DNA from 2 places in the Frankia sp. R43 genome. Region 1 is predicted to be linked to the other one. Evidence: riboswitches for the same ligand, from Rfam matches in the RefSeq annotation. Region 1 holds a riboswitch; the other holds the start of a gene.

Region 1 (7,297 bases):
CTTGACGGCGGTGCCGGCAGCGGCAGGCTGGGAGCGATGCCGCTGGCCGCGGCGTCGACCGCCGGCGCTTCCGGGGAAGTCTGTGCCGGCTGTGTGGCGGCCTGCGACTGGGGCGGCCCGACCGTGCTCGCCCGTGGGGGACGGGGAGCTGGCCCGGGGTCCGCCGTCGCTGTTCCCGCCGAGGTGTTCCCGTCGCCCGCGGTGGCGGTGCCCGGCCCGAGGGCGGATCCGCTCCCGGAGCCGACCGATGCCGGAGCCCCTCCGGAATGCGCGGAGGTGAAGGTCAGTACCGAGCCGACGTCGCTGATGATGCGGCGTGCCTCGGTCGCGTCAGGGCCGGCGTTGCTCCCGAGCACGCCCAGCAGTGCGTCGAGGCGCGTCGACTGGTCTGTGTTGAATTCGTTGAGCGTCTTCCAAGCGTCCGTGTTCCCGGAACGGATCTCCTCGATGAGGACCTCGCTGCCGGCGGCCGCGTCGGTGCACCAGTCGTGCAGCAACGCGGCCGCCGTGGTCAGGTCGCGCGCCCGGACGGACCCGCCGCCGGCCGTGGCGTGTGCCGCCGGGGGCGTGGCGGCGGTCTGCCCGCCCGACGTCGGTGCGCCGGCAGCGCCGGAGCCGGCGCCTGGCCACGCCGTGGGGGAGGCTGGCCGCGCCGCCGGTGTGCCGGTCGGCCAGGGCTGCCCGAGCGCCGGGCCGAGCCCCGCCTCGCCGGCACCAGGACGGGCCAGCGGGTCATCCTCCGAAGCCGCAACCGGGTCGTCGGCGGAGCCGGGCCGCGCGGCGTCGCCGTGACCCGAACCGGTTCGGCTACCCGCGCCGGTGGCGGCGCCCCCCGTGGCCGAGGTGGCCTGACCGAGGACGGCGGTGAGCTCGTCCATCCTCGTCCGGGCCACCGCCAGCTGGGCCTTGGCCCGTTCCACCCGGCTGGCCGCGAGGCTGACCTGGAGCTGCTCCACATGGCGCTTCACGCCGTACAGGAACTCGCCGGGCAGTGCGTTCGTGGAGCTCACCCCGACACCGACCGCCGCGACGGACGCGGCCAGCGCTCCGACCAGCGCGGGGCGGGCGGAGCGCACCGCTCTGCGCAGAGGTGCCCGGTCGGGGCGGGTGACGATCGTGGCCCGGTGGGCCGGAGCGGCGCCGGTGCCCCCCGTTCCGGCGGTACCCGCTGTGTCGGCCGTACCCGCTGTGTCAGCCGGGTCGGCCGTGTCAGCCGCGTCGGCCGGGCCAGGCGCGCCGGTTGGGCTGGTCGCGCTGACCGGCTCGGGCGCGCTGATCGGGCCGGTCGTCACGGCCGGGCCGGCGGCGTCGGTGAGACCGGCGATGCTCAGGCGGGCGAGCAGCATGGCGCGGGTCTCCGCGCGGGTGCTGGGTGACATCGCCGGGACGGGCAGCGCCCGCAGGGTGGAGATGGTTCGAGCCAGCTGCTGTTCGTACTCGTCGCGAGGGGGACGCCCACCGTCGAGCAACGCGGCGGCACGGTCTGCCCGCGCGCTCCGCCGGCGCGGCCCACCACTCGCCACCACGCCGCCCCCCGCGTTCTGGCTCCGGTACTCCGGGACCGCGGCTCACGGCCCGAGTGAAGATCGAATGTACCCGATCGGCGTCGCGGAGGCGGTGACGCCGATTGTTTCCCGACGGCGCGGCGCCCGGCCTGGCAGGTCAGCCCGGCCGGGTCAGTTGGTCACGCCCCACTCCATCTGAAGCTGGACCGTGCTTCCCCGCTCGATCTTGCTGCCGGCCTTCGGCTTCTGGGACTTCACCTTGTTGGCGATCCAGTCCTGCCGGGCAGCCTTGAGCCCGACGCGGTTCAGGATGCGCTCGGCGTCCGACCAGGACTTGCCCACGACGTTGGGCACGGTCACCATGACCCCGCTGCCGTCGCCGCCACCGGAGTCGGAATCGGAGTCGGAGTCCTTGGCGACGAAGAGGGTGACGGTGGCACCCGCGTTCACCCGTTGGCCGGGGCTCGGCGAGGTGCGCGCGACCTGGCCCGGCTCCACGCTGTCGTCGGTGATCAGCGACTGCTTCACGGTGAGGCTGAGGCCCAGCGCGTCCAGCTTCGCCTTGGCCTCGTCGTAGGTCAGCCCGACGAGGTCGCCGGGGATCTCCGCCGTCGACGGCCCGGAGCTCACGTACAGGATCACCGGTGTGTTCCGCTCGACCGCCGTGCCGGCCTGCGGCTCGGTTCGGATGACCTGGCCCTCGGGGACGGTGTCGTTGGCCTCCGCGTTGCGCCCGCCGACCGTGAGCTTCGCCTGGGTCAGCTCGACCTGGGCCTGTTCGGCGGTCTTCCCGGCGAGAGCAGGAACGACCGCCTTCGGTGTGCCGCTGCTCAGCCGAAGCGTCACGACGGTGTCGTCGCTGATCTTGGCGCCGGTCTCCGGGTCCTGCTCGGCGACCTGGCCCTCGGCGTACGTGTCGCTGGCGAGCGTCTGGCCGTATTTGAACCTGATGCCGGCCTCGTTCAGGTTCTTCTCGGCCGCCGCCTTGGTCAGCCCGAGCAGCAGCGGCACCTCGGGCTTGGTGCCGCCCAGCAGCGCGCGGAACAGGACCACGCCGAGGACCAGGCAGACCACCACGACACCGGCGATGACCGCGGGGCCGGCGGGCAGCCGCCCGGACCGGGCCTCCTGCGGCCGCCGGCGGCGGCCCTGGCCCGAGCCGGTGCTGATCATGCTGGTCGGCGCGACCGGTGGCCGAGGCGGCTGCGCCGGCTGGGCGCCTGGGTACGCCCCCGCTCCTGGGCCCCGCGGCGGGGTAGGCGACTGCAGCGGGCCGGTGAACCCGGAGTGGTACTCCTCGTCGTCACCGGGCGCGGGAAGGTAGGGCAGGATCGCCCGCAGCTCGGCGAGCAGCGCGGCGCCGTCGGCCGGCCGGTGGTTCGGGTCGCGTGCGGTGGCCCGCAGCGTGAGCGCGTCCAGCTCGGCGGGGACGTCGAACACGACCGAGGACGGCGCGGGCACGTCACCGTGGACGGACTGGTAGGCCACCGACATCGGCGTCTCACCGTTGTGCGGGAGCTGGCCGGTGATCATCTCGAAGAGCATGACGCCGGCGGCGTAGACGTCGCTGCGCATGCCGGCGGTGCCGTGGGTGACCTGCTCGGGTGCCAGGTACCCGACGGTGCCCATGACGACGCCGCCGGTCACGGCCTGGGTCGGCTGGGACACCGGCCGGGCGAGCCCGAAGTCGGCGACCTTCACCTGGCCGTCGTCACCGAGCAGGATGTTCTCCGGCTTGATGTCGCGGTGGATGATCCCGGCGGCGTGCGCGGCGGCGAGCGCCTCCGCGACGGGCTCGAAGATCTCGACGACCTCGGGCACGGTCAGCCGCCCGCGGGTGGTCAGGTACTCGCGCAGCGACCGCCCGCGTACCAGCTCCATGACCAGGTAGTGCAGGACGCCGGCCGCCGTCCGGTCCGAACCCTGGTCGAGGATCGACACGACGCGTGGCGTGCTGAGCCGGGCGACCGCGTTCGCCTCCCGGTGGAACCGGGCCACGAACTCGGGGTCGTGGCTGAGGTTCGGGTGCATGATCTTGAGCGCGACGAAACGGTCGAGGCGGTTGTCGTGCGCGACGTACACCGTCGCCATCCCGCCGACGGCAAGCCGCTCCTGGGCGGTGTACCGCCCATCGAGAAGACGACCGATGACAGGGTCGGTCACCGTGGCATCCACGGGGACAGTTTACGATCGGCCGTTCCGACCGTCGGACAGTGGTCTTACTTCGCAAATCCGTCGGAGTGGCGCCCAAACGGGCGGGACTTTCGTCACAAAGTGGTGAATCTGCGCCGGAGTGGCACGACCAGCCGCGGATTTTCTTCTGGGCCGGGCGAAATCTCGGCGCCCGCGCGGGCGGCCCACCTCGGCCGGCGCGGCGCGGCTCACACCCATTCCCCGCCGTCCCCGCCGCCAGCTGCGGGAACTGGCTGGGTACCTCCACTTCTGGTGCTTACACTGTGGCGTGACCGGGGAGCCCGCGGACGCGGGCTGAGAGGCCGATCAGGATGCCGTCGGCGACCCGCAGACCCGATCGCGGTCATGCGCGCGTGGGGAGGAATCGCTCGATGACACAACAGATCACGCCGACGGGTCCTGCCATCAAGGCAGGTCCGGCCGGCCTGGCCGGCACGGCCGGTGCGGCCGCTGCGGCCGGCCTCGGGGAGGACCCCCTCCAGATCGCCGGCACCGCCTACGCCAGCCGGCTCCTGGTGGGCACCGGCAAGTTCGCCAGCCACGAGCTGATGCGGGCGAGCCTGGTCGCCTCCGGCGCCGACATCGTCACCATCGCGCTGCGCCGGGTGGACCTGTCGCGGGCGGGAGAGGGCGACGTGCTCGACTTCGTCCCGGCCGGGATGACGCTGCTGCCGAACACCTCCGGGGCGGTCGACGCGGCCGAGGCGCTGCGGCTGGCCCGGCTCGGCCGCGCGGCGACCGGCACCGCGCTGGTGAAGCTGGAGGTCACGCCGGACCCGCGCACCCTCGCACCCGACCCGATCGAGACGCTGCGCGCGGCGGAGCTGATGGTCGCCGACGGGTTCACCGTGCTCCCGTACTGCTCGGCCGACCCGGTGCTCGCCCGCCGGCTCGAGGAGGCCGGCTGTGCCACGGTGATGCCGCTCGGCAGCTGGATCGGCTCCAACCGCGGCCTGCGGACCCGGGACGCGATCGAGGCGATCGTCGAGACCGCCGGCGTCCCGGTCGTGGTCGACGCGGGCCTCGGCGCGCCGTCCGACGCCGCCGAGGCGATGGAGATCGGTGCCGACGCGGTGCTGGTCAACACCGCGATCGCGATCAGCGCCGATCCGGTCATGATGGCGCGCGCGTTCGCGCTCGCGACCACCGCGGGGCGGCTGGGGTATCTCGCCGGTCGCGCGCGGCCGGGTAGCGCGACGGTGGCCGCGGCGTCCTCCCCGCTCACCGGCTTCCTCGGCTCGCTCACCGACGACGGCGCCGGTGGCGCGGTCGGCAGTGGCGCCGTGAGCAGCGGCGCCGTGAGCAGCGGCGCCGTGAGCAGCGGCGCCGTGAGCAGTGGTGCCGTGAGCAGCGGCGCCGTGAGCAGTGGTGCGGTCGGCAGCGGCACCGTGAGCAGCGGCGTTGGCGGGGGCGCCTGATGGCCAGCCCGCCGGGCCTGTTCGCCCACGAGCTCGCCGCGCTGGACATCCCGGGCCTGGCCTGCTCCGCCCGCGAGGCGGGCCCGGCCGAGGTGGACGCGGTGCTGCGCCGGGCGGCCGCCGCCGGCCGGGGTGGCGGCGCGCACGGCGACACCGGCGGCCGTCTCGGCCTCGCCGATCTCGCCGTGCTGCTGTCGCCGGCCGCCACCGGCCGGCTGGAGGAGCTCGCGCAGCTCGCGCAGGCGACCACACTGCGGCGCTTCGGGCGGGCGGTGCGGATGTTCGCCCCGCTCTACGTGTCGAACGCCTGCCTGTCGTCCTGCACGTACTGCGGCTTCGCGAAGGGCCTGGAGGTGGCGCGGCGCACACTGACCCCGGAGGAGGCCGTCGGCGAGGCGCGCCTGCTGGTCGACCTCGGTTTCCGGCATCTCCTGCTGGTCTCCGGCGAGCACCGGATCGAGGTCTCCGCCGACTACCTGGTCGATGTCGTGGAGCGGCTGCGCCCGTTCGTCCCCTCGATCAGCATCGAGACCCAGACCTGGTCGGACGACACCTACACCCGGCTGGTCGCGGCCGGCCTGGAGGGGGCCATCCACTACCAGGAGACGTACGACCGGGCGCGTTACGCCGAGGTCCACGTCGCCGGCTGGAAACGCGACTACGACCGCCGGCTGGCCTCGTTCGAGCGGGCGGCCCGCGCCGGGGTGCGGCGCCTGGGCCTGGGGGTGCTGCTCGGGCTCGCACCGGACTGGCGGGCCGACATCCTCGCGCTCGCCGCGCACGCCTCGTTCCTCAGCCGCCGCTTCTGGCGGACGGAGGTCTCCGTGGCCCTGCCCAGGATCAAGCCGAGTGCCAGTGGTTTCCCGCCCACCGTGGTGGTCTCCGACGCCCAGTTCGTCCAGGCGCACGCGGCGCTGCGGCTGTTCGAGCCGGATGTCGCCATCTCGCTGTCGACGAGGGAGCCGGCGGCGCTGCGCGACGGGCTGGCCCGTATCGCGGTCACGACGATGAGCGCTGGTTCGTCCACCGAGCCCGGCGGCTACGGCCGGCCCGGCACCGCCCAGGAACAGTTCTCGATCTCCGACGAGCGCTCCCCGGCGGACATCGCGGCGATGCTGGTGGCGGCCGGTTACGAGCCGGTCTGGAAGGACGCCTTCCCGCTGGTGGACGCGTCCCGGTGACCGCAGGGCGGGCAGGCGATGCTATATCCCGGTGGGGTGGGCCGCTCGTCGCTGTGGTCGAAACGACTACCGCGCGACGCCAGGAAAAGGCGCCAATAGCTTCAGGATGCATGGATCAGGTGGGCTGATGGACCGCATCGTTGTCGTCGGTGGCGGGCTCGCGGGCGGGCGAACCGTCGTCGAGCTGCGTGAGCAGGGATTCTCCGGGGCGATCACACTGGTCGGCGCCGAGGAGCACAGGCCGTACGACCGGCCGCCGCTGTCCAAGGCGGTGCTGTCCGGCCGGACGGATGACACGACCCTGCCGTTCGACCTCGACGGTGTCGAGCTGCTGCTGGGCCGGCACGCGACGGGCCTGCGCCCGGGTGTGCTGGAGACCGACGGCGGCCCGATCGAGTTCGACGGGCTGGTCCTCGCGACCGGTGCGGCCCCGGTGCGGCTGCCGGGCTCCGCTGACCAGCGGGTGCTGCGCACCATCGACGACGCCCGGGCGCTGCGGGAGACGCTGCGCCCGGGGGCGCGGCTGGTGGTCGTCGGCGCCGGCTGGATCGGGGCCGAGGTCGCCACGCACGCCGCCGCGCACGAGGTGGCGGTGACCGTCGTCGAGGCCGGCGCCAGCCCGCTGCTGGCACTCGGGCCGGTGGTCGGCGGGCACACCGTGCCCTGGTACTCCGCCGCCGGCATCGACCTGCGCCTCGGTGCCGCTGTCGCGCAGATCCGTTCGGACGGTGTGGAGCTCGCCGGCGGTGAGTTCCTGCCCGCCGACGCCGTGGTCGTCGGGGTCGGTGTCCGTCCCGACGTCTCCTGGCTGGAGTCGTCCGGGCTGGCGCTCGACCGCGGCGTCGTCGTCGACGAATGGATGTCGGCCGTACCCGGCGCCGGCGGCGCGGGTGGCTACCGGCCCGGGTCGGTCGTCGGGGCCGGTGACTGCACGGCCTGGTGGTCGCGCCGCTATGAGCGCCGGATGCGGGTCGAGCACTGGGAGTGCGCCCAGGAGTCG
Region 2 (7,297 bases), on a different contig from region 1:
CGTCCGGTCACCCATGATGATCATTGGATGGCTGCTCGGCGTCAACCAGTGGAGCACGGTCTCCATCGAGGCCTGCGGGAGGCTGACGCAGCCCCGCGTGGGCGTGTTGTGGTCCACATGCAGCCAGATGTCGCCCCCGGCCGAGTCGCCAAGCGGGCGGGTCGGATCCGACGGCGGATGGCCCGGCAGCCGGTTGTAGTCGATCGCCACGACGTAGTTGAAGGCCTCGCCCATCGGGTCACCGTCATAACTGCCGGCCTGGTAGAAGGACGGACGGTACTCATAGGGCAGCGCCGTGCCGGGGTCCGGGTAACGCCCCCCCGCCGCGGTGAGACTGAAGACGCCGATGGGACTGCGCAGATCACCCTCGACGTGATCACGCGTCCATCCGTTGGCACCGTTGCGACCCGCGATCTGGGCGCCGACAGGCGCCCAGGGCGAATCCTCGTCGGTGCGCTGCCAGAGCATGACCTGGTTCACCGTCGCGGATTCGTCCGCTCCGGTGACGACGATGGCCTGCCGGGTGGATGAGGGGATCCGCGACATCATCAGATCGCCCACACCTGGTATCGCGCCGCCTGCCATGTCCCCGATCGTGCCCTCTTCCTTGAGGCCGGATGCTCCGTAAGCTGCCGGGGCCGGACTGGCCGACGGCACCTCACTGCGGGCGGCCGCCGCCGAAATCTCCGGATCCGCTCCGGAGTCGACCACATGTATCGCGCCGGCGGCGCCGACCACCAGTGTCGCACTGACCGCGGCCAAACCGATCGCAATCGACTGCGCGGGCACGCGACCGCCGCCCCCGTCTCCTCTCCGGCGGCCCAAGGACCGGCCGGACCTTCGGTGTGTCGACATTCCTCCGACCTCCGGGCCGAAGCCGCGCGTCTCCGGCCACATCCACGCCCCGCACTGGACACCACCATCACACGTGCAAGCAGACTGCCGCGCGGCAACACACCCACAATTTCGCGCAGGTGTCGGTCGCACACGATACGGGCCCGCGGCACCCGCCCTCGAACCGCTCCCGACCTGGCCCGACCGAATCGTTGTATGCGTTTACGGAATAGGGGCCTGGAGCCAGTCCAGGAGTAGTTTTCCACAGGCCGGCAACCCGCCATGGACACAACGGATCGACAATGACCATTGTCTGGGTATGACAGCCCGTCCCGGCCGACTCCCCTGGCAGGAGATCGCCGACCTCCAGTCAGGTGTCATCAGCGAGCGCGACGCGATCGGCGCCGGTCTCACCCGGGCCGACATCCGGGCGCGGGTCACCGCCGGCATGTGGCGGCAGCCCGCGCCGGGAGTGCTGATCACGGCGGTCGGGCCGGCCCTGGTCCAGCGAGCCTGGGCTGGCCTGCTCGCGGGCGGCCAGGGAGCGGTGCTCGGTGGGGCCACCGCCGCCGAGCTGGACGGTCTGGTCGACCACGATGACGAGGTCGTCACGGTGCTGGTTCCACCCGAGCGCCGTAACGCGCCGGTGCCCGGCGTGGCCTTCCGCCGCACGGCCCGGCTCACCCCGGCGGACGTGCACCGCGCCCGGCTGCCACCCCGCACCGTGCCGGCCCGTTCCGTCGTCGACCTGGCCGAGTGGTCCGGCGACCGCGGCGCGGCCCGCACCGTGGTCGTCGATGCCCTGGGCCAGGGTTTCGTCACCGTCGAGGCGATGCGGCGGGCGCTGGCGCGCCGCGGGCCGATCACCCGGCGCACCCTGATCGGCGAGACGCTCGACGATCAGAGCCGCCGTACCCCGAAACTGCTGTCCCGCCTCTACCGGCAGATCGAGATCGCCTTCTCGCTGCCCACCGGGCAGACAGTGGCCGTCGGCTCCCCCGACCTTCCCACCGGCCGGCTCGACGTCTGGTATCGGCCCTGGCGGGTGCTTGTGCGCGTCGGCAGACCCGGTCCGGCCCGGGTGCTTTCGGCCACGAAAGTGGTCCTCACTGTGCCTGCCGAACATCTCTGGGAGACCCCGGAGGAGGTCGCCGCCCTGGTCGGGGCGGCGCTGCGGGAGCTCGCCCCGATCCGTCCCGCCGCTGGTCCCGACGCCTGCACCGACCACGCCGAGCCGTCCGGCGAATGGCACGAACCGGTACGTGACGAACTTGGCGAAGATGACCAAGGGGGTGGCGAAGGGGTGGCGCCTGCCGTAGCGTCGAGGCAGATGCGGGAGCTTCCACCCTGGGAGGCTGAGAGGGCGGCCGGGCAACAGCCGGTGCCGCCGACCGCCTGAACCTGTCCGGGTAATTCCGGCGTAGGGAGTGATCAAAGGTGGTGCGTCCCATCCAGCCCGCGCAAGCTGAGTCCACTTCGTCCGAGAATGCACCGATTTCCTCCGGGCCGGGGCTTGCGTCCCAGCAGCCAACGGCCACGATTCCCGCCCCCACTCCGGCCTCCACCCCCGGCCCGGCCGGCGCCGAGGCGGACGGAATTCTGGCCCGGCCGTTCCCCGGCAGCCGCAAGACCTATCTGACCGGTTCCCGGCCCGACCTTCAGGTGCCCATGCGCGAGGTCGCGCTGAGCACCGGCGACAGCCTCGTCCTCTACGACACCTCCGGGCCGTACACCGACCCGGGCGCCGGGGTGGATGTGCGGCGGGGCCTGCAGGCACTGCGGTCCAGCTGGATCATCGACCGCGAAGACACCGAGGAGATCACAGGTCGGGCCGTCCAGCCCGCCGACGACGGGCGCAGCAGGACGAGCGCACCCGAGGCCGACCTGTTCATCGGTTCCGCACGCGCGCCGCGGCGGGCACTCGCCGGCCAGGCGGTGACGCAGCTCGCCTACGCCCGGCGGGGCGAGATCACCCCGGAGATGGAGTTCGTGGCGCTTCGGGAAGGCCTGGCGCCGGAGCTGGTGCGGGACGAGATCGCCGCCGGGCGGGCGGTCCTGCCGGCGAACGTGAACCATCCGGAGAGCGAGCCGATGGCCATCGGCCGCAACCTCCTGGTAAAGATCAACGCGAACATCGGCAACTCGGCCGTCGCCTCGTCCATCGAGGAGGAGGTCGAGAAGATGGTGTGGGCGACCAGGTGGGGCGCCGACACCGTGATGGACCTGTCGACGGGCAGGAACATCCACACCACCCGCGAGTGGATCATCCGCAACTCGCCCGTCCCGATCGGTACCGTCCCGATCTACCAGGCGCTGGAGAAGGTCGGCGGCAAGGCCGAGGAGCTCACCTGGGAGGTCTACCGCGACACCGTCATCGAGCAGGCCGAGCAGGGTGTGGACTACATGACGGTCCATGCCGGCGTGCTGCTGCGGTACGTGCCGATGACCGCGAAGCGCAAGACCGGCATCGTGTCGCGGGGTGGCTCGATCCTGGCCGCGTGGTGCCTCGCCCACCACCAGGAGAACTTCCTCTACACGAACTTCGCCGAGCTCTGCGAGATCCTGCGCGCCTACGACGTCACCTTCTCCCTCGGTGACGGGCTGCGCCCCGGGTCGATCGCCGACGCGAACGACACCGCGCAGCTCGCGGAGCTGGCCACGCTGGGCGAGCTGACCCAGGTGGCGTGGGAGCACGACGTCCAGGTGATGATCGAGGGCCCGGGCCACGTCCCGATGCACAAGATCAAAGAAAACATGGACCTGCAGGCCGAGCTGTGTCATGACGCGCCCTTCTACACGCTCGGTCCGCTCACCACCGACATCGCGCCCGGCTACGACCACATCACCTCCGCGATCGGCGCGGCGATGATCGGTTGGTACGGCACGGCGATGCTCTGCTACGTGACCCCCAAGGAGCACCTCGGCCTGCCGGACCGTGAGGACGTCAAGGCCGGCGTAATCGCCTACAAGATCGCCGCCCACGCGGCGGACCTGGCGAAGGGGCACCCGGGCGCGCAGGCCTGGGACGACGCTCTCTCCGACGCCCGGTTCGACTTCCGCTGGGACGACCAGTTCAACCTCTCGCTGGACCCGGAGACCGCTCGGGAGTACCACGACGAGACACTCCCGGCGGCGCCGGCGAAGGCCGCGCACTTCTGCTCCATGTGCGGCCCGCACTTCTGCTCGATGCGCATCACCCAGGACGTCCGCAAGTACGCCGCCGAGCACGGCCTCGAGACCGAGGAGGCCGTGCAGGCCGGGCTCGCGGAGAAGTCCCGGGAGTTCGCCGAGCAGGGCTCCCGCATCTACCTGCCGCTCGCCGACCAGCAGGCGACCTGATACGTGAGCCTGCTGATCTCTGCGGCTGCTGATCTCTGAGGTTTCCGGTCCCTTGGGCTACCCAGCCGGCCGTCGCCCCCGTCCGGGCGGCGGCCGGTTCGCGTTTCAGGCGGATCCGAGCCTCCGTGCAAAGAACATGGAATTTTGGTCGTTCTGACGACCAAAATCCTCAACTCTTGCCCAACTCTTGCCTGGCAGCAACGGCGGCGGCTGCCGCAGCCCGCGGCGGCGGCTCGAATAGCCGCAGAACGGCACAGCGGCCCAGCGGCACAGCGGCGAACCGCTGGGGTGCCAGGCCGGGTCAGCCTTCCTTGCGGGCGAGCACCCGATAGGTGTTGGAGCGTCTCCCCCGTGCCAGCATGGGCCGGGTCAGCCTGTCCAGCCCCCAGGCCAGCCCGAACGGGACGACCGCGGCCAGCAGCAGGACCGCCCGCAGCACCCGCCGGCCGATCCCGGCCCGGCTGGCGTGCACCCACGGCTCGGGCTTCGGGGCGAGGTTCGCGATGAGCAGCCGCAGGGCACGGGTGAGGTCGCCGGGGCGCTGCGCCGGGCCGAACTGGACCACGATGGGGCGCATCCCGCGGTCCTCGAGCGCCGCGAGCAGGTTGTCGACCGGTATGTAGTGCTGCCGTCGCGGCACGTCCCAGCCAGCCCAGTAGCGCCCCAGCCAGCGGGCGGCCGGGCAGGACGGGTTCGGCAGCTCGAGCAGCAGATGGCCGCCGGGCGGCAGGGCCTTCACCGCGCCGTCCAGCTCCTCGGACGGATACCGGGTGCGCTCCAGATAGCCGAACATGCTGATCACGTCATAGCGCCCGGCGATGCTGTCCGCCACCTGCACGAGCTCGCCCTGGTAGGCGGCCTCCACCCAGCCGCGCGCGCACGCCTCGTCGATCGCGTCGGTGACGTCGAGCGCCCCGAAAGTGGTCATCGGCCAGTGCCGCCGCGCGACGTTGCAGAAGTGCCCGAAGCCGGCGCCGACGTCCAGCCAGGCCCGCGGGGTGACATGGGGTCGCAGCAGCTCGGCGCGGGCACGGTCCGCCGGCGCCTCGCGCATCCGGGAGTGCTCGGCGGCCTCGACGGCGAAACCGTCCCGCCAGTCCCGCTCGTAGTAGTCCTGGCCGTCCGGGGTGAGCGCCGGGTTCAGGAAGATGTGGCCACAGCGCCGGCAGGCGTCGAGCCGGAAGCTGCCGGGCTTGCCCATGGTGAGATCCACCGAGCGCAGCCGGACGGTCAGGTGCCCGGAGCCGCACCACGGGCATTCGGTGCCGGTCGCCTCGCGCAGCCGCCCGACGCGGCGGGCGCGGGCGACGTACCAGGCCGTCGTCTCCTCCCGGTGGCGGCGCCGGTCCTCCTTCACCGGGTCCGCGGGCAGCCCCGCGGCCTTCGCCTCGGCGGCGCGACGCCCGGCACGCACCGAGTGGATGACGAACAGCACGATGCCGAGGATGCGCACGATCGGGCTGCGGATCAGGTCCCGCGGGGCGAGCGGAACCTTTCCCGCGCACACGAAGAACGGCTGGAACCAGAAGAGCAGCATCGCCACATACGCCAGGTTCTGGCTGACCTGGGATCCGATCGCCGTCCCGATGTGCGGCGCGAACGGCATGTACAGGCTGGCCGGGGTGCACGCGTAGGCACGCTGCTGGACCCGCACCCGCATGGCCGCGTCGTCCCGCGCGGCCTGCAGGCCGTGCACGACCACGAGGTCCGTCGCGTCCGGGGCGTACCGCTTGAGCGCAGCGGTGATGTCGACCAGCTCGACCGGGTCGAAATTCTCCCGGGGCGTGATCCCGATCCGGTCCAGCAGAACGCGGTGGACGAGGATCGCCTGGAAGGCGCCCCGGCCCGCGGCCGTGCGGTCGGCCCGGTAGGTGCGGGTGTCGACCATGCGGGCCACGTCGAGCGCACGCTCGACCGTCAGATCGCCGGGGATGAGGTCGAGCGCCAGCAGCCGCTCACGGCGGGCATGGTTGCTCGCGGCCCGGCAGGCTGCCTCGGACAGGCGCACACCCTCGGCGACGAGGAACACGTGGGCCGGGTCCACCGGCCGGCCGGACGCCACCGCGGTGTCCAGCCGGCGCAGCCGGCCACGCAGCCGGACGCCGTTCGCCACGAGCCCGACACACACCAGAACCGGCACCAGGAGCAGCACCGTTCTCATGCCGCCACCGATCCTCCCGCCGCCACGTCACGCCCAACCGTCGCAACGTCGCGCCCAACCGTCGCACCGGTCTGAGCCGTTGCACCAGTTCCAGCCCCGACACCAGCTCCAGCCGTCACCCGAGCTCCGGCCACGCTAGGGCAGCAGCTTCTCAATTTGGTGGGCGGCGGTCACGACCCCGCCCGCGGCGGTGAACTCGTCCCGCAGCCGGGTGGCCGCGGCCCGGTAGGACGGCTCGTCCAGCACCGCGCCGACCGCGGTCGCCAGCGTCGCCGGGGTCGAGCGCCCGAAGCGCACCCGCAGCCCCGCACCGGCCCGCACCACCTGCTCGGCGATGATCGGCTGATCGTCCCGGACGGGTGCCACCACCAGCGGCACGCCGTGCGAGAGCGCCTCGCACACCGTGTTGTTGCCGGCGTGGCAGACAACCGCGTCCAGCGAGGGCATGAGTTCCACCTGCGGCACGAACGACCGGACCAGCAGGTCGTCGGGTGCCTTCTCGGCCAGGTCGTCCAGCGACCCCGCCGGCGCGACAATGACGCCCTGCACCCGGTCGGACATCCCCAGCAGTGCTTCGGCCGCCGCGCGCAGGAACCGCCCGCCGGCTTCCCTGGTGACCGTGCCCAGCGAGACCAGCACGGTGCGGCGGTCGGAGTCGAGCCAGGTCCAGGGGAAGTCCGGGGACTCCCGGCGGACACCGGCCGCGCACCCGACGAACACATGGTGCGACGGGTGGCCCCCGGGACGCAGCAGGGAGGGCACCGAGCAGATCAGGGTCAGTTCCTCGGAGAAACGCAGATCGGTGCGGGTCGCCTCCGGTTCGGGCACGCCGTTCGCGACCTGGAACTGGTGCAGCTGCTGGGCCACCCAGTTCCCGATGCCCGCGAGCACGGCATACGGATCGTCGGACTCGGCCGACGTCGTCGCGAGGGTCACCCAGCGGGCCTCGCTGCGGCGCACGGC

The links. A riboswitch is a leader RNA that binds a small molecule or an ion and turns the genes downstream of it on or off. The one in region 1 is predicted to bind thiamine pyrophosphate.
Region 2: another riboswitch for thiamine pyrophosphate. It lies ahead of thiC (phosphomethylpyrimidine synthase ThiC); the one in region 1 lies ahead of ACG83_RS14315 (thiazole synthase).

Annotation. Positions count from the first base shown of each region.
Region 1 covers NZ_LFCW01000003.1:150,078-157,374, forward strand. Annotated here, with positions in the region: gene ACG83_RS14305 (DUF5667 domain-containing protein) at 1-1,526, opposite strand, end outside; gene pknB (Stk1 family PASTA domain-containing Ser/Thr kinase) at 1,677-3,668, opposite strand; TPP riboswitch at 3,962-4,075, shown strand; gene ACG83_RS14315 (thiazole synthase) at 4,070-5,116, shown strand; gene thiH (2-iminoacetate synthase ThiH) at 5,116-6,297, shown strand; gene ACG83_RS14325 (NAD(P)/FAD-dependent oxidoreductase) at 6,425-7,297, shown strand, end outside.
Region 2 covers NZ_LFCW01000001.1:741,491-748,787, forward strand. Annotated here, with positions in the region: gene ACG83_RS02560 (L,D-transpeptidase family protein) at 1-855, opposite strand, end outside; gene ACG83_RS45210 (hypothetical protein) at 1,205-2,086, opposite strand; TPP riboswitch at 2,157-2,278, shown strand; gene thiC (phosphomethylpyrimidine synthase ThiC) at 2,503-4,173, shown strand; gene ACG83_RS02575 (class I SAM-dependent methyltransferase) at 4,475-6,334, opposite strand; gene ACG83_RS02580 (glycosyltransferase) at 6,470-7,297, opposite strand, start outside.